4 regions of the Pseudovibrio sp. Ad26 genome follow, and region 3 is predicted to be linked to each of the others. Evidence: riboswitches for the same ligand, from Rfam matches in the RefSeq annotation. Region 3 holds a riboswitch; each other region holds the start of a gene.
What was found. Region 3 has a riboswitch for cobalamin ahead of PsAD26_RS24435 (energy-coupling factor ABC transporter permease). Riboswitches for the same ligand answer to the same signal wherever they lie in the genome.
Positions count from the first base shown of each region.

Region 1: it holds a riboswitch for cobalamin, as region 3 does, so the genes downstream of both, nrdH (glutaredoxin-like protein NrdH) here and PsAD26_RS24435 (energy-coupling factor ABC transporter permease) in region 3, are expected to answer to the same signal.
Region 2: it holds a riboswitch for cobalamin, as region 3 does, so the genes downstream of both, PsAD26_RS13875 (TonB-dependent receptor) here and PsAD26_RS24435 (energy-coupling factor ABC transporter permease) in region 3, are expected to answer to the same signal.
Region 4: it holds a riboswitch for cobalamin, as region 3 does, so the genes downstream of both, cobU (bifunctional adenosylcobinamide kinase/adenosylcobinamide-phosphate guanylyltransferase) here and PsAD26_RS24435 (energy-coupling factor ABC transporter permease) in region 3, are expected to answer to the same signal.

Region 1 is NZ_LMCE01000109.1:3,882-7,952, forward strand. It holds gene nrdE (class 1b ribonucleoside-diphosphate reductase subunit alpha) at 1-2,116, opposite strand, end outside; gene nrdI (class Ib ribonucleoside-diphosphate reductase assembly flavoprotein NrdI) at 2,098-2,502, opposite strand; gene nrdH (glutaredoxin-like protein NrdH) at 2,507-2,728, opposite strand; cobalamin riboswitch at 2,829-3,025, opposite strand; gene PsAD26_RS23000 (sigma-70 family RNA polymerase sigma factor) at 3,406-3,900, shown strand.
Region 2 is NZ_LMCE01000058.1:249,100-253,170, forward strand. It holds gene PsAD26_RS13860 (DMT family transporter) at 1-541, shown strand, start outside; one part of gene PsAD26_RS28850 (IS5 family transposase) at 580-1,010, opposite strand; one part of gene PsAD26_RS28850 (IS5 family transposase) at 1,010-1,337, opposite strand; cobalamin riboswitch at 1,552-1,765, shown strand; gene PsAD26_RS13875 (TonB-dependent receptor) at 1,941-3,752, shown strand; gene PsAD26_RS13880 (ABC transporter substrate-binding protein) at 3,849-4,071, shown strand, end outside.
Region 3 is NZ_LMCE01000146.1:151,418-155,488, forward strand. It holds gene PsAD26_RS24425 (hypothetical protein) at 1-191, shown strand, start outside; gene ettA (energy-dependent translational throttle protein EttA) at 249-1,898, opposite strand; gene PsAD26_RS24435 (energy-coupling factor ABC transporter permease) at 2,123-2,788, opposite strand; cobalamin riboswitch at 2,824-3,035, opposite strand; gene PsAD26_RS24440 (hypothetical protein) at 3,392-4,071, opposite strand, start outside.
Region 4 is NZ_LMCE01000088.1:208,340-212,410, forward strand. It holds gene cobN (cobaltochelatase subunit CobN) at 1-1,075, opposite strand, end outside; gene cobW (cobalamin biosynthesis protein CobW) at 1,075-2,190, opposite strand; gene cobU (bifunctional adenosylcobinamide kinase/adenosylcobinamide-phosphate guanylyltransferase) at 2,187-2,747, opposite strand; cobalamin riboswitch at 2,883-3,092, opposite strand; tRNA gene PsAD26_RS18130 (tRNA-Asn) at 3,353-3,427, shown strand; tRNA gene PsAD26_RS18135 (tRNA-Asn) at 3,467-3,541, shown strand; tRNA gene PsAD26_RS18140 (tRNA-Asn) at 3,581-3,655, shown strand.

The sequences.
Region 1 (4,071 bases), on a different contig from region 3:
TGCCTTCCAGCGCCATCTGGCGCAGGCGCACGTAGTAGATTGTTTTGATGCCCTTCTTCCAGGCGTAGATCTGGGCCTTATTGATATCGCGAGTGGTCGCGGTATCGGGGAAAAACAATGTGAGCGACAGGCCCTGGTCCACGTGCTGGGTGGCTGCGGCATAGGTGTCAATCAGCGCTTCCGGGCCAATCTCGTAGGCATCGCGATAGTACTCCAGATTGTCGTTGGTCATGAACGGCGCTGGGTAGTAGACACGCCCAATCTTGCCCTCTTTGCGAATCTCAATTTTGGAAACAATCGGGTGTATCGACGATGTGGAGTTGTTGATGTAACTGATGGACCCAGTTGGCGGCACAGCTTGAAGGTTGCGGTTGAACAGGCCGTCCTTCATCACCGCCTCCTTCAAGGTTTTCCATTCGGCGCGCGTTGGGATGTGGATGCCAAACTTATCGAAAAGAGCTGTTGTACGTTCCGTTTCCGGCATCCAGTCTTTGTCAACATACTTGTCGAAGAACACACCAGAGGCGTACTGGCTCTCCGCAAACCCCTTAAAGCTCTCTCCGCGCTCTCGCGCCAATTCATTGGATGCACGAATGCAGTGATAAAGCACCGAACAGAAATAGACATTGGTGAAGTCGATGGCCTCAGGGCTGCCATAGTGAACAAGCTCTCGCGCAAGAAAACCGTGCAGGTTCATCTGTCCAAGGCCAATGGCGTGGCTCTCGTCATTACCACGGCGCACGGAGGGCACAGAGTCGATTGCGCTCATCCCAGAAACCGCCGTCAGTGCGCGAATGGCCGTCTCAACCGTTGCCCCCAAATCCCCGCCATCCATGGCCTTGGCAATATTGAGCGAGCCAAGGTTGCAGGAGATATCTGAGCCAAGATGGGCGTAGGACAGATCGTCTTTAAACGTGCTTGCCTCGTTCACCTGCAGGATTTCTGAACACAGATTGGACATGTTGATACGCCCGGCCACGGGATTAGCGGCGTTTGCAGTGTCCTCAAACAAAATGTATGGATAGCCACTTTCGAACTGGATCTCTGCCAGCAACTGGAAGAAGTCACGAGCCCGCATTTTCCTTTTGCGGATCTTCGGATTATCCACCATTTCGCGGTATTTATCTGTCACAGAGATTTCTGAGAACGGTACGCCGTAAACCTTCTCCACGTCGTGAGGCGAGAACAGGTACATTTCCTCGTTCTGCTTAGCGAGCTGGAAGGTGATATCCGGAATAACCACACCAAGGGAAAGGGTTTTGATGCGGACCTTTTCGTCAGCATTTTCGCGCTTGGTATCGAGAAAGTTCAGAATGTCCGGGTGATGTGCATTCAGGTAGACTGCTCCAGCCCCCTGACGGGCACCCAACTGGTTGGCATAGCTGAAACTATCTTCCAACAACTTCATCACAGGTACGACACCAGAGGACTGGTTTTCAACGCCCTTAATCGGAGCGCCAGACTCGCGCAGGTTGGTCAGCAGCAAGGCAACACCACCACCGCGCTTGGACAGTTGCAATGCGGAGTTGATGGAACGGCCAATCGACTCCATGTTGTCTTCCAGACGCAGCAGGAAGCAGGAAATCAGCTCACCGCGCTGCTTTTTGCCTGCATTCAGAAAAGTAGGCGTTGCAGGCTGAAAGCGGCTGGAAATGATTTCATCCATCATCCGCATGGCAAGGTTTTCATCACTACGTGCCAGCGCCAGCGCCACCATAACGACGCGGTCTTCATAGCGCTCCAGATAACGTTTGCCATCAAACGTCTTCAACGCATAACTAGTGTAGAATTTGAACGCTCCAAGGAAAGTCGGAAAACGGAACTTCCGCTCATACGTAGCCACAAAAATGGCTTTCACAAACGCCGGGTCGTATTGCTCCAGAACTTCCGCTTCATAGTAATTCTCGCGCACCAAGTAGGTGAGTTTTTCCTCCAAAGAGTGAAAGAAAACGGTGTTCTGGTTCACATGTTCCAAAAAGTATTGACGTGCAGACTGACGGTCAGCCTCAAACTGGATTTTGCCTTCTACATCATAGAGGTTCAGCATGGCGTTCAGTGCATGGTAATCAAGTCCCTGCGGACTATTCACCGATTGCTCTAATGTTGTTGCTTCCAAAATAAATCTAGCCCCTGACGAACCCGCGCAATGTCTGTTTCCGTGCCTGCAAGTTCAAACTTGTAAAGGCATGGGCAACTGCATTTCGCGGCAATAATTGTCCCTGCATGAGCGAAAAACGCCCCAAAATTGCGATTGCCCGAGGCGATGACGCCTCGCAGCAAATTTCGATTGGCCGCATCATTCAAGAAACGGATCACCTGTTTGTGCACCGCCCCTCGCCCCTCACCATCCGCATATGTTGGTGTGATGAGCACAAAGGGATCCGCCATCTGCAACATAGGTTCAGACGTGCGATACGGTATGCGCTCAGCCGGGTGGCCGAGGCATTCAACAAAGCGATGTGTGTTTCCAGATGGGCTTGAGAAATAGACGAGCCCGCTCAACGTATCAGGCGAGCGCGCTTATCTTGTCTGGGCGAAAACCCGCCCAATGTTGGTCACCTGTGACAACAACAGGTACCTGGCGGTATCCAAGTTCTTGCACAGCAGCAAAAGCATCTGTGTCCTGAGAAAGGTCAATCACGTCGTAGGAGATTCCAGCGCTGTCCAGCGCACGAGTGGTTGCGGTGCACTGCACACAGGCAGGCTTGGAATATACGGTAATGCTCATGCTTTAGTCCCCGTAGCATAGGAGAAGAGGCTGGGGATGAGAGACAGGGACCCACGCATAAGGCAGACCTGCTCACAACCCGCTCAGGCCCTCCGCCTGTGGTTGTTAAAAGTCTCTTGGCAGGTCTCCTGACTACACAGCTCCAACACAGGCCTTCTACCTTCCCGAAGAACATCTCCAGTGGTATGAGCGAACGCCTGCTCGCTGCTTACAGTTGCGGGGGCAGTGCCGGATTTTCACCAGCTTCCCTCTTAGCTTGCGAGTCATCTCGCAAGAACCAAGAACGCCTCATATAGTGCATTTACGTAAGTGTGGGTCAACATATGGATGACTTTACACAATTTAATGCTGTGGAGTTTGGAAGCAGTATCTATACCTCACCCCAGTTTTGAGGGGCCTATCCTATACTTTTAACGGAGTTTTTGAGTTGGCGCCGTGCTTCGCAAATCGCCATTTAATACAACGATCATAGTTTCTTACCCTCGTTACCTGATGCTGTTTGCTGCAACCAGTTTCAAATTCGTATTACACACGCGCTCTTTCACTTAAAGAACACCAATAGCGAGCGCAATTGTCTGATAATCAACCAACAATATAACTTGACTATTATACTCATATTAAATCATATAATGGTTGCAATTTCCCCGTATACTCGTTTTAGTGAACGGCTCCGTTTCGTGACCAAATCCCAACAGCATGTAAAAATACATACAAAAAATTACGAGGGGCTGGTCCGCTATGCTGCATCCATAACCAAAGACTGGGCGCTCAGTGAGGACATTGTTCAGGATGCCTTCCTACGGATTGGCTCCAAATCACCCAACGCACCAGACAGCTACCTTCGTCGTATCGTTCACAATCTTTGCATCGACCAATTGCGCAAGCAACAACGGGAACTTCAGAGATTTGATCATGAAACTCCAATTACATCCTATTCGGAACAAAAGCCAACTCAGGAGAGTGCGTTAGCCGGCAAACAGGAGCTTAAACTGGTCATAAAAGCGCTTGCCGAATTACCACAAATAACACGCAAAGTCGTTGAATTGCACCGTCTGGAGGGGCTTAAGCTAAGAGAAATTGCTAGCCGTTTAAACCTTTCTGTGACGCAAACCCATGAGCACTTGCATACTGGTATTAAGCACTGCATGAAGGTGCTGAATGCAAAGAGATAGCGGCATAAACTACCAGTCCGACTTTAAAGACCTAGGCTTTTATGAAACAGCAGTCCTGACATTTGTAATCGAGGGTTTTAAGAGGTCTTTTGATTTCTTTTCGAAAAAGACAGTCATCCAATCGTCTCTTCTTAGGAAGGACAACTTCATAGCCATTCCGAGTACCAAAAT
Region 2 (4,071 bases), on a different contig from region 3:
ATTTCAGGCACTTGTCGGTATCTCGTTCGTTCTGGTCGGCGTTATTCTCGCCATTGCGTTTGGGAAGCGCAAAGACCAGCTTCATAAATGGGAGGCGATTAGAGGGCCTGTCGCCATCGGTGTCCTCTTCGGCACCTTGGCAGCGCTTTCCCAGTCGGTCGGCTCGATCATCATTCGCCCTGTTATGGAAAGTGGAGCAGATCCAGTTGCGATTTCACTTATGCGCTGCACCATTGCGGCATTTGGGTTGCTGGTGTTGTTTTACCTACCAGGCCGTCCGTTTAGGCTAGCGAACCCAATCAACAAAGAGATTGTAGCGCTGGCCTCTTTGTCCGGTATGCTCGGCATGGGTATCGGCATGACGTTGATCCTCTATGCACTCAGCGGTGGCGAAGTTGGCATTGTTTCTACCTTGTCAGCAACCACACCAGCCATGATGCTACCTGTTTTATGGTGGCAAACCAAAGAGTTCCCTGCCATTGGAGCATGGATCGGCGCACTCCTTGTCATTCTCGGCTGTGCTTTGATTTTCATGAGCTAAACAAACGAGAAGGCAGCGATGCGGCCTAGGCTCAGGACTCATAGCCAGAATATGACGGTTGCAGCGATGTAGATTGCGGATTTGAATATACTGGCACAGCGATCATATCGCATTGCAATACGTCGCCAGTCCTTAAGCTTGGCGAACAGGTTTTCGACCTTATGCCGTTTTCTGTAAGTTCTGGTGGAATACGGGACTTTCTTTTTGCGGGTTTTGCGTGACGGAATGCAGGCTTCAATATTCTGATCTGTCACGGTTTTTCTGACCTTGTTGCTGTCATAGCCCCGATCTGCAATCACGACCCTGGCAGCAGGCAGATCCGGCAATAGCACCTCAGCTCCCTTATAATCACTGGTTTGCCCAGCTGTCAGATGAAGCCGGATCGGACGGCCTGCGCCATCACCAACAGCGTGCAGCTTTGTGTTCATTCCCCCTTTTGTACGCCCGATCAGGCGCGGGCCACAGCCCCCTTTTTGAGACTTGAAGCAGTGCGGTGAGCTTTAAGGTGTGTTGCATCGATCATCAAGACATCAGCCTCAGGGCCTGTAGGTCTGGCCAGTTCCTCAAAGATCTTTTCAAAAAGACCTTTGTGCGACCAACGCACAAACCGGTTATATAAGGTCTTGTGCGGGCCATATTCCTGGGGTGCATCCCGCCAGCGTAATCCATTGCGAATAATAAAGATAATACCACTTAACACACGTCGATCATCAACCCGTGGCCGGCCATGTGATTTAGGAAAGAAGGGGCACAGGCGCTCCATCTGAGGTTCAGTTAGCCAGAATAAATCACTCACATCAAAGCTCCGGTTTGGCTGAAGTGAATCAGACAAAACACCAAAAATCAATGGGTCCTGAGCCTAAGCATCCCTAGCAGGTGCGGCCTTAAGTGGTCGCACCGCAAGATATGGTGATGTGCTCTCTCCAGCAAATTCTGTGAGTTTAGCTGGCAATTGGTCGAATTTTATCAAGTTCCTCGCTCAGCCAGTTGACGGAAGCCCCTGAAATCTGATCAATAGCCGGGCATTTGGTATTTTTGTCGATCAGATGAAAATGAAAAGGGAACACGGTCCATTTGGAAAAGCCGTGGCTGCCCCCGCAACTGTAAGCGTAGAGTTGTTGCTCACACATGCCACTGATGCAGCTGTTTAAAGCGGTGTTGGGAAGGCGGAGCAACAATAAGGACGCGCAAGCCAGGAGACCTGCCAGATGCAGTCACTCACCCACGGTACGGGGCGTGCTAAGGGGCGGTATTCCGTTCAGGTGACATTCACAGTGCGTCTGAGTGGTGATGAATCTGACTTTGTTTCAACGGGTTAGAACCAAGTTTCTTCAAAGACGCACAATGCAATCAACAGCATGGCCTCCAACATGGATGCTGTGAATGATGGACCAAACTCGTGCGTAACACATCTTGGATCGCAGCTACTCTAAAGTCCAGCGTAGCCCTCTCAGCACTCTTCAGTTCAACTCTTATCTCATCCGCAAACGAGACAGAGCTCGATGACATCATCGTCATCGCCAACAGAACGGAAACCGAAGCCGGTAAAGTCGGCTCCACAACACATGTCGTGACCGAAGAAGACCTAAAGAACGACGGCGCTACGTTTGTCTCCGAATACCTGACAAAACTCCCGGGAATTTCATTTTCGCAAAATGGTGGCGCGGGAAAAACAAGCTCTCTACGCATTCGAGGTATGAGTGGTTATTACACAAAGATTTTGTTGGATGGTGTCGATATTGCTGACCCGTCTGGTACGCAAGTTGAAGCTCGCCTTGAGCATGTCTTACTTAATGATGTTGAACGTATCGAGATCCTAAAAGGCTCGCATAGTGCATTATATGGCGGCCAAGCGGTTGGAGGTGTTATCAATATCATCACCAAACGCGCTGCGCCGGGCACCGTGAAGCATAATGTCGCCATTGAGGGTGGCAGCTATGGAACTGTCAACGCGTCCTATGGATTTCAAGCGGCGACTGAAACAGCAGATATCGCAGTGAACGTGCAGCGCTACCATACCGATGGATTTAGTGCGCAAACCCCAAAAAGTGACACAGCAGATGAAGATGGTTATGAGAACCTGACCTTTTCTGCAAAAGGTTCAGTCGATGTCACAGAGGCTCTGAACCTATATTTTGTTGCTCGAGGCACGGATGGTCACAGCGAGTTTGATGGATTTAATAACCCTGATGCACGTAATGAGCAGGACTACCGTCAGTATATAGGCAAGTTGGGTGCAAATTTTGCGTGGTTGGATGATAGGATGTCAACTGACGCCTCATTCCAGATAGTCGATACAACACGCAAGTATTACGGTGACAATCCAGGAACTTACAAAGGCGATCGCTACAAGTTTGATGTCCTCAACACTTTTGAAGCAACAGACGAAATCACGCTGAACTTTGGTGGTGATTGGATGCATGAGGACTACGCAGAATACGGAAGCAGTAGGATCTTTGGTGGCTTTGCTGAGATTATGGTTGAGCCATCTGATGAGCTAAGCCTCTCTCTTTCATCACGTCTGGATCATCATTCTCGTTTTGGTACATACTGGTCTGGTCGCGCTACAACGTCCTACCGAATTATTGAGGGAACACGTTTTCGCTCAAGCTTTGGCAATGGCTTCCGTGCGCCATCGCTGAATGAGCTTTTTGGCAAATGGGGAGCAAATCCTGATTTGAAGCCAGAGACGAGCGTGAGCTTTGATGTTGGCGTCGATCAGGAGTTTTTCGACGGTAAACTACGGTTTGGCGCAACTTACTTCCATATTATGACTGAAGACCTTATCGACTATACCAGTAAGTACGAGCAGATTGACGGCTTGTCTCGTAGCCAAGGTGCGGAGCTTTCTGCTAACTGGGATGTTCTCGACAATCTGAGCGTCAATGCTGCCTACACTTACACATGGGCTGTTGGACCAGACAAAAAACGTCTGCGCCGTGTACCGCTGCATGACGTGAATGTAGGGGCAACTTATAAGCCGGTGGATGTACTATCTCTCAACCTCAACACCAGTTATGTCTCTGGCATTGAAGATAACGGTGAGCTCGACGACTTCGTTCTGGTCAATGCCAAAGCCGCTTACCAGTACACCGAGAATTTAACGTTCCACGTCCGCGGTGAAAACCTGTTGGATCAGGATTATGAGCGGATCAGAGACTATCAGACACCAGGTCTTTCCGTTTACGCTGGTCTTACTGCCAGTTTCTGATTAAGTATGCCGCTCGGTGAATGCTGAGCGGCATCTTGCAGGGAAAGCTCTGCTTGGGTTGCCTTCCAATTTATGTACGCCTCTCAAAAGGTCGAAATGCGAAATAAGATCAAAAAGATCATGCAAATGGCGTTTCTGGTGGGTCTGGTGATCAGTCCTGCTGTTGCACGCGCTGACCAGAATGAGGCTGAGGCACCTGGGCGAGTTGTCTCCATGAACCTGTGCACCGACCAGTTCTCCATGCTGCTCGCAGACAAAGAGCAACTGGTATCAGTCTCCAGATTAGCGTCTGACCCAACGCTCTCCGTAATGAGCGAAG
Region 3 (4,071 bases):
TTGTCGAAAGCGTCGAGCAGAAACTCTCTCAAGCAGGAATCCAACCAGGTGAACGACCAGCATCAGATGTTGCCCCTCACCACTGGGACTTTGCCAGTTATCGCAACGAAATTCGAAGCGACCGCGAAGGTGGTGCCGCACAGACAGAAGCTCTGCGGCGTGAACCTGTCTTCGAGTTATTAACCATCTGATCAGAAAACAAAAAGGCCCGCAAAATGCGGGCCTTAATTCTTTCAAGCAAGCGAAACTTAGCGAGTAAGTGGCTTGTACTTGATGCGGCTTGGGTCTGCAGCGTGTGCACCCAGGCGGCGAACCTTGTCTTTTTCGTAGTCTTCAAAGTTACCTTCAAACCACTCAACGTGGCTATCACCTTCAAAGGCCAGCATGTGCGTTGCAAGACGGTCGAGGAACATACGATCGTGCGAGATAACCACGGCACAACCAGCATAGTTCTCAAGCGCATCTTCGAGCGCTGCAAGCGTTTCAGTGTCAAGATCGTTGGTCGGCTCATCGAGCAGAAGAACGTTTGCGCCTGACTTCAAAACCTTAGCAAGATGCACGCGGTTACGCTGACCACCGGAAAGATCACCAACTTTCGCCTGCTGTCCAGCACCCTTGAAGTTGAAAGAGGAACAGTAAGCGCGTGAGTTGATCTCTTTCTTATCAAGATAGATCACTTCAGCGCCTTCAGAAATCTCTTCCCAAACGGTCTTGCTGTCATCCAGTTTATCGCGGGACTGATCCACATAGCCAAGGTGTACGCGGTCACTCACAACCACTTCACCGCTGTCTGGCTTTTCCTGCCCGGACAGCATTTTGAAGAGTGTCGACTTACCAGCACCGTTTGGACCGATGATACCAACAATACCACCACGCGGCAGTTTGAAGGACAGGTCATCAATCAACAAACGATCGCCAAAGCCTTTGGAAACGCCTTGAACGTCGATAACGTTGTTACCCAGACGCTCGCCAACAGGGATCAGGATCTGCTCAATAGAAGGCATACGCTCTTCTTGAGCGGTCAACAGAGCATCATAAGCATTGATACGCGCTTTTGACTTGGTCTGACGGCCCTTTGGCGTCATACCCATCCATTCCTGTTCACGCTTGATAGCACGGGAACGAGCCATGTTCTCACGGCCTTCCTGCTCCATACGCTTGGTTTTCTGACCAAGGTAAGTGGAGTAGTTGCCTTCATAAGGAATGCCCTGACCGCGATCGAGCTCCAGAATCCAGCCAGTCACGTTGTCAAGGAAGTAGCGATCGTGGGTAATGATCAGAACTGAACCCTTGAACTCACGCAGATGGCGTTCCAGCCAGTGCACGGTCTCAGCGTCAAGGTGGTTGGTTGGTTCGTCAAGCAGCATCAAGTCAGGCTCGGACAAGAGCAGCTGACACAACGCGATACGGCGACGCTCACCACCAGAAAGGTTGTTTACAGGAGAGTCAGATGGAGGACAGCGAAGCGCTTCCATTGCCATCTCAACCTGGCTTTCCAGGTTCCACAGATCCTGCGCATCAATGATGTCCTGCAGCTGAGCACCTTCATCGGCTGTCTCATCTGAGTAGTTCATCATCAGTTCGTTATAACGATCCAGAAGAGCCTGCTTGTGTGCAACGCCTTCCATCACGTTTTCAAGGACAGTCTTGTCCTCATTCAGCTTTGGTTCCTGCGGCAGATAACCAACCTTGGCACCTTCTGCAGCCCATGCTTCACCAGTGTACTCTTTATCAAGACCAGCCATGATCTTCAAAAGAGTAGACTTACCTGCACCGTTTGGACCAAGGATACCGATTTTCGCATCCGGGTAGAAAGACAGGTGAATATTGTCGAGTACTTTTTTTGCACCGTAGGCCTTGGAGACCCCGTGCATGTGATAGATGAACTGGCGCGCCATGGACTGCCTGCATCTCCTGATCTGTGTAAATAATGAAATCTCTGGAGAGCACTCATAGTGGAAGCAGCGCCATGGGGCAATCCATAACACTTCAACGACGATCAAATCCGTCGCTTTTTCTCCTCAAACGATGAATTTCACGGCAACGATTGATCACTTACACGCAAGAAAAAAGGGCAGCAGATTTACACCACCGCCCTATTAACAAACAAACTTGAAAAAACTTATGCCAGCTTCAGCTGCGGAACCACGGTCAGGTTCCGAACAATTGCATTGCCCTCAACGGCCTTAAGTCCCTTCACTGCGATGAAGGTGACCAATGGCTCACAGGCAACAAGTGCCAGATAAGACAGAGCAAACTGCGCCCAAGCTGTAAATGGCGTAGCCACGTCACCAATCATTAGCCAGAAACCAACCATGCCGGTTACACCAGCATAATACATCGCATCTAACTTCAGGATCTGCGCAAAAGTCAAACGTTTGGTCAGATCCTTAGCGAACAACTGACGGCCACTCAAATAATGTACAGAGATAAGCGGCAGCATCAAAGATAGGCTGTTGACCCCCAAATGGTACATGTCCTGCGGATCAAACGCGAACGCTTGCAACAGCAAGCCGAGCGCAAACCCAAGAAGAACAGGTGTAAATCCCAGTGTCAGATACATGGCCATTGCACCGATAAAATGGAGTTCGGATGCTCCAACGGACATATGGAAGCTCTGCATGAAAATAGAGAAGAAAACCGCAGCCAACAGCGTTTTTACAGGAATCAGCGGATCTTTCATAAATTCTGAGGCCTGCTCTTTGCAGCCCCACACAATAACACCGACTGCACCTGCATTGGCAGCAATAACCTTGGCGGCGGAAACGTAACCCGGTTCAATATGCATATAATATGCTCCTCTTCGCACCCTCCGTGCGGTCATGAGTTTATGTCGTGTCGGGCAGGTTTCCTGGCTCATGGCTTCTGCGTTCTCCGCCTTCCCAGAGATCATCTCCAGTGGCTTTTAAGAAGAACGCACCACGTAACAGTTGCGGGGGCAGCTGCGGCTCGGGCCCATCTTTGGTCATCCCTACCGCATTCCCTTTTCATCCAAGAAGCTTGGCTTCTACAGAACCCAACAGCGGGAATATCCTAAATTATAGGAGAAGACACAACTAGAAATAAGAGGCAGTTGGGATAAGCAACAATCAGAGGAATGCAATGGCCATTTTAACCCGCCAAAGCTGCGGGCAAAAAAAGAGGCGTGTACCCGTTGGTACACGCCTTTAAGAAAGTTGACACTCCCCCATCCGAGTGCCAGCCGAAGCTGTATTTAGAAATATCAGAGTGCCCCACCTCTTCATTGATCTTCATCAAAATAAATAAAATTACCTCAGAAGCATCGGATATTATTTAACATTACAAATGCACTCAGATTTTCAATCGATTAAAACTAGAATAGATCAAATATATCTCATGCAGGTTGCAACGAAGGTCTCAGTATTTTCTATTAGTTCTTACTATAAGTTCTCTCCGAAGGAGCCTGCCACGAATATTTCCTTAGCCAATGCTCCTTAGGAGAAATCACAAAGCTCCATGAGTTTTGCTGCTCTCCAGATTCATCAGGAGTTGAATCTGGTGTGTGAGTAGAAGTATTTTGGCTGGCAGAAATTTGGATTTTAAGCACCCCCTCACCTTTGCCCGCAAGTCTCAGAAAGCCAAGATCACTGTGAGATCGTCCAAGAAAAATCTGAGGTGCTGTACCTATCCTCTCCCAAATCGTTCGAGCAAGATCTGTTGAGGACACTGCAGTCGCGTGGGGAGTAACCTCGATAACTCGAAATCTCGGAAGCCCGTAGTTCAACTCCGCCATAGTGCGATCTACTTCATGGTCTCCAAAGCTTAAAACCCAGATCTGGAAGTGATGTTCTTTCAAAAACCCCACCAACTCTTTCAAAGGCTGGAAGGCGAACTCTCTATACGTTGCACCAACAGCCTTTGGCCCGTGTAATGACAGATGGGCACGCACACTCTCAGAATAATCAGCAAAGCTACCAAAATTATCGCCAGCTTTGGGTGGCATAACTTCATTGTCTGCGCCAGCCAGCACCTCACTCCACAAAGCACCATCGCCAACCAAAACAGCAACACGGTCATCGAGTTTCACATACTCCGGACTCCCTGCCCGAG
Region 4 (4,071 bases), on a different contig from region 3:
CAACACGGTCACGTTTTGGTACAAACCGAACAAGTGAACATTGTGTCCTGACATCACGGTCCCCCTCTTCCTTAAACGAGATCGCCCGCGTCAAAAGACGGCCATCAATTTCAGGAAGCACCACATGCATGGCAAGATCGCGCGGGGATAAGCCCTGATCACTCTCTGCCCAGCCTTCTTCCGAGGAGGACGACAGTACAATCTGCAGAACACATGCACCTTGCTTGTCGAGCACAGTGCTGGAATGAACAGTGCCAGCCGTCGACAAAGCAAAGGCTGTGGCGTTCAAAACCACGTCTGGCGGGCATGCCTCAAACACACTGGAAACAACGGCAGCGCATTCCGCCTGCTTCAGGCTCGCCACATAAAGCACCAGCGGATTTATCCCCTGCGCCTCAAGCTCATGGCATAATGCTTGTACTGGCTCGATTGCGCCGCTCTGGTAAAGCGCACGATAAAACACAACAGCAGCAACGGGGCGGCTCGGATCTTTCCAACTGGCCCGCACGTCCTCCAGAGTAGGAAGCGCATGGCCCTGCAACACCAAACCGGCCCGCGGCAACGCCATCGGCTCCGCTGGGGCCTGGGCAGGAAGCTCAGCAATCTGCGCCGCATAAAGCAAGGCGCCTGAGAGGTTCTCTGCACCGCCCTCAATCAGGTATCGCCACAACATTTGCGCAACGGACACAGGCACAGTGGAACGCTGTGCCAGCTCTTCATCCCATTTGTCGTCGCCTGGCAGCAGAACCAGCTTTACACCAAACGCGCGGGCAGCTGCTTCCAGCCGCTCAACGCCGTAACGCCAATATTCCACCCCGCCCAAAAGGCGCACCACAACAAGCTTGGAGGCCTGGATGGTCTGCTCAACATAAAGGTCAACAGAATACGGATGTGATAGTGCAAGAAAACTGGCAAGGCGAAGAGAGTATCCCTCATGCTGAGCATGTGCCGCCGCAAGCCCGGCAAGCTCCGTATCTGCCGCGCTTAAAAACACAACATCCGCAGGCGCCTGCTCAAGGTCGACGGCCTCTTCTCCATCATCCAATCGGCGTGACTGTCCGACAAGTACGTGCATCAGCGCTTAACCAGTTCAAATTCACTGAGCGCAGCCTGCACACTGTGCTTGTCCAGCCCCGCAAGGCCAATCACTACCAGCTTGGAATGGCTTTCACTGCCAGCTGCAAACCACGCTTCCACACGCGGCCCAACCGCCTGCACCAGCACAGGCGCGGTTTTGCCATCCACCACCACACTACCCTTAATGCGCAGCACACCAGAAACCTTCATGGCCGTTTCCACCTGAGCCTTAACCTCTTCTAGAGAGGCAAAGCGGCGAACCGGCAAAACAAAGCTCTCAAAATCATCATGAGAATGTTCGTGATGATGATGGTGGTCGTGGTCGTGGTCGTGGTCGTGGTCGTGGTCGTGGTCGTGAGCATGCTGTGCTTCATGGTGAGAAAGGCGCAAGTCCATATCATCTTCTGCACCAGCATCCCGCCCAAGCAGAACATCCAGCGCCAGCTCACCATGAGAGGCAGAAACAATCTCAACTCCATCGCGAACACGGCCACGGATCGTCTGCTTGACAGCCGCCAATTCTGCTTCAGTCAAAAGATCAGCTTTGGAAAGCACAACAAGGTCAGCACAGGTCAGCTGATCAGCAAACAACTCTTCCACCGGGCTTTCATGGTCCAGCGCATCATCCGCTGCCCGCTGCGCAGCAACAGCCTCTTCATCGCAGGCCACTTTGCCAGCAGCAACAGCCGGTGCGTCTACCACGGTCACCACACTGTCAACGGTCACGCGCGGCTTGACAGAAGGCCAGTTGAACGCACGCACCAACGGCTGTGGCAGGGCAAGGCCAGAGGTTTCAATCACAACAACATCCGGCACCTGCTCGCGCTCCAGAAGCATCTCCATGGTTGGCAGAAAATCATCAGCTACTGTGCAACAAATGCAGCCGTTGGCCAGCTCCACCACTTCATCAGCAGAACAGTCCGGGTCAGCACAGCCATTGACCAATGAGCCATCAAAGCCCATCTCACCGAATTCATTGACGATCAGCGCAATGCGCTTGTTCTGTGCCTTCATCAGCAGGTTACGCACCAGCGTTGTTTTTCCGGCACCCAGAAAACCAGTGATAATGACAGCAGGGATTTTTTTAGAAGGCGCAGCAAAAGAAACAGTCATAGGGAAATCTCCGGAAAAACAGCAGGCTTCAGCTGCAAAGGCTGTCCAGCAGCCACAAACATCACAAAATGGCAGAGGTCGGCGATACGCTGGTTCAGGCGTCCAGCTTCATCTCGAAAGGCGCGGGCCATGGCGTTTTCAGGCACAATGCCCATGCCCACTTCATTGCCAACAAACACAACGGGGCATGGCAAAGAGCTAAGAACTGCCTGAAGCCGCTCCAGCTCCACGGTCCAGTCCCGCTCCGCATGCATAAGGTTGGAAAGCCAAAGTGTCAGGCAATCAACGAGGATCGCACGATCGCTGCTGGCATGCGTTTTCAGCACGCGCACAAGCTCCAACGGCTCCTCAACAGTGTCCCAAAGGTCGCCACGCTGCACCTTATGATGCACGATGCGTTCCTCCATTTCACCGTCAAAGGCCTGGCCTGTCGCAATATAAGTCGGGCGTCGCCCGCTGCTTATGACCAGCTTTTCCGCATATGCGCTTTTCCCGGAACGAGCACCGCCCGTAACCAAGCAATGGCGAACACGAAGGTCGCCTCTCTGTTCAGCCATCTTTGTTAGCTGGCCAGCAAGCATATAGAAGCCGGGGCTTCACCTGGGGAATATGAAAGTCGAGCAACTGTCTCGCACGGAGACAGAAAAACATGTGTCATGAGCACCTCTCGCCGTCCACCCGACAGCAGTCCTATGTCAAATCATATCTCCAGCCGGTCTCCTGGCTTGCGGCTCAACCGACCATAGCCCCTTCCCAGCCCTTAAAAGGCCAGTGGGATTTTCGCTAAGGTCTCACCGCTCACAGTTGCGGGGGCAGCTGCGGCTTGTCTCCATAAAATATGGAACCGCATTCCCGTTTAATCTTGTCATTCCAAAGCCTGAGCCGGAACAAAAAGAAACTGGAGTTCTGGCCTTCAATGTGCGGCGCAATCAGCTCTCCTGTCAATTGTCTTTGTGAGGATTCCAACATCACCAGAAAATCAAACCCGCAAAATCCGCGGTTTTTGGAGATTTCTGGCTAACCCCCTTGGATATCTCAATAAAAAAATAGAGAAACTGTCCACAAATCGAAAAATACGCAAAAAACGACTTGGCAAACACAACATGCCTCTGTAAAAGCCTCCTCACGCAAACGGCGAGGCAAACTCGCAAGGGTGTCATGATCCCCGGTAGCTCAGTGGTAGAGCAAGCGGCTGTTAACCGCTTGGTCGCTGGTTCGAATCCGGCCCGGGGAGCCATTCTTTTTCGTTTGCAGCCATACGGCAAGATCATCGTGATCCCCGGTAGCTCAGTGGTAGAGCAAGCGGCTGTTAACCGCTTGGTCGCTGGTTCGAATCCGGCCCGGGGAGCCACTTCTTTTATCGATCGCCGCCAATGGCAACATAGTATGATCCCCGGTAGCTCAGTGGTAGAGCAAGCGGCTGTTAACCGCTTGGTCGCTGGTTCGAATCCGGCCCGGGGAGCCATATTTTTCTCTTTATCCTCCCCTTCTACTTAAACACCTCTTCTCTTCACAAAACACGTGCGTGCGCGTCTATCCAGAAAACAAGAAAAATGATGGGTAGAAAACCATGTTCACGCGAAGCGAAGGCGCAGCACTATCAAGTGCCGCTGGCCGAAGACATAAAGTCCATTTGGGTAGAACTCTCTTCCGCACAAAAGCGGAGGCGTTCCATTTTGCGCTAAAACTCACCCTGATCCTGCACATGGCGACCCACTGATCCAGCACCGGCTCCTTCAATTTTCAGGGAGTTCATAAGTCTGGAGAGCTGTGCATATCAGCAACGAGCCCAAATGCCGCCCGACAGCCCTTGGCACCCACAAAAAATTGGCCGAAATGAAGCGCTGTTCTTTCAAAAACTTAGCTCATACGGAAAAATAC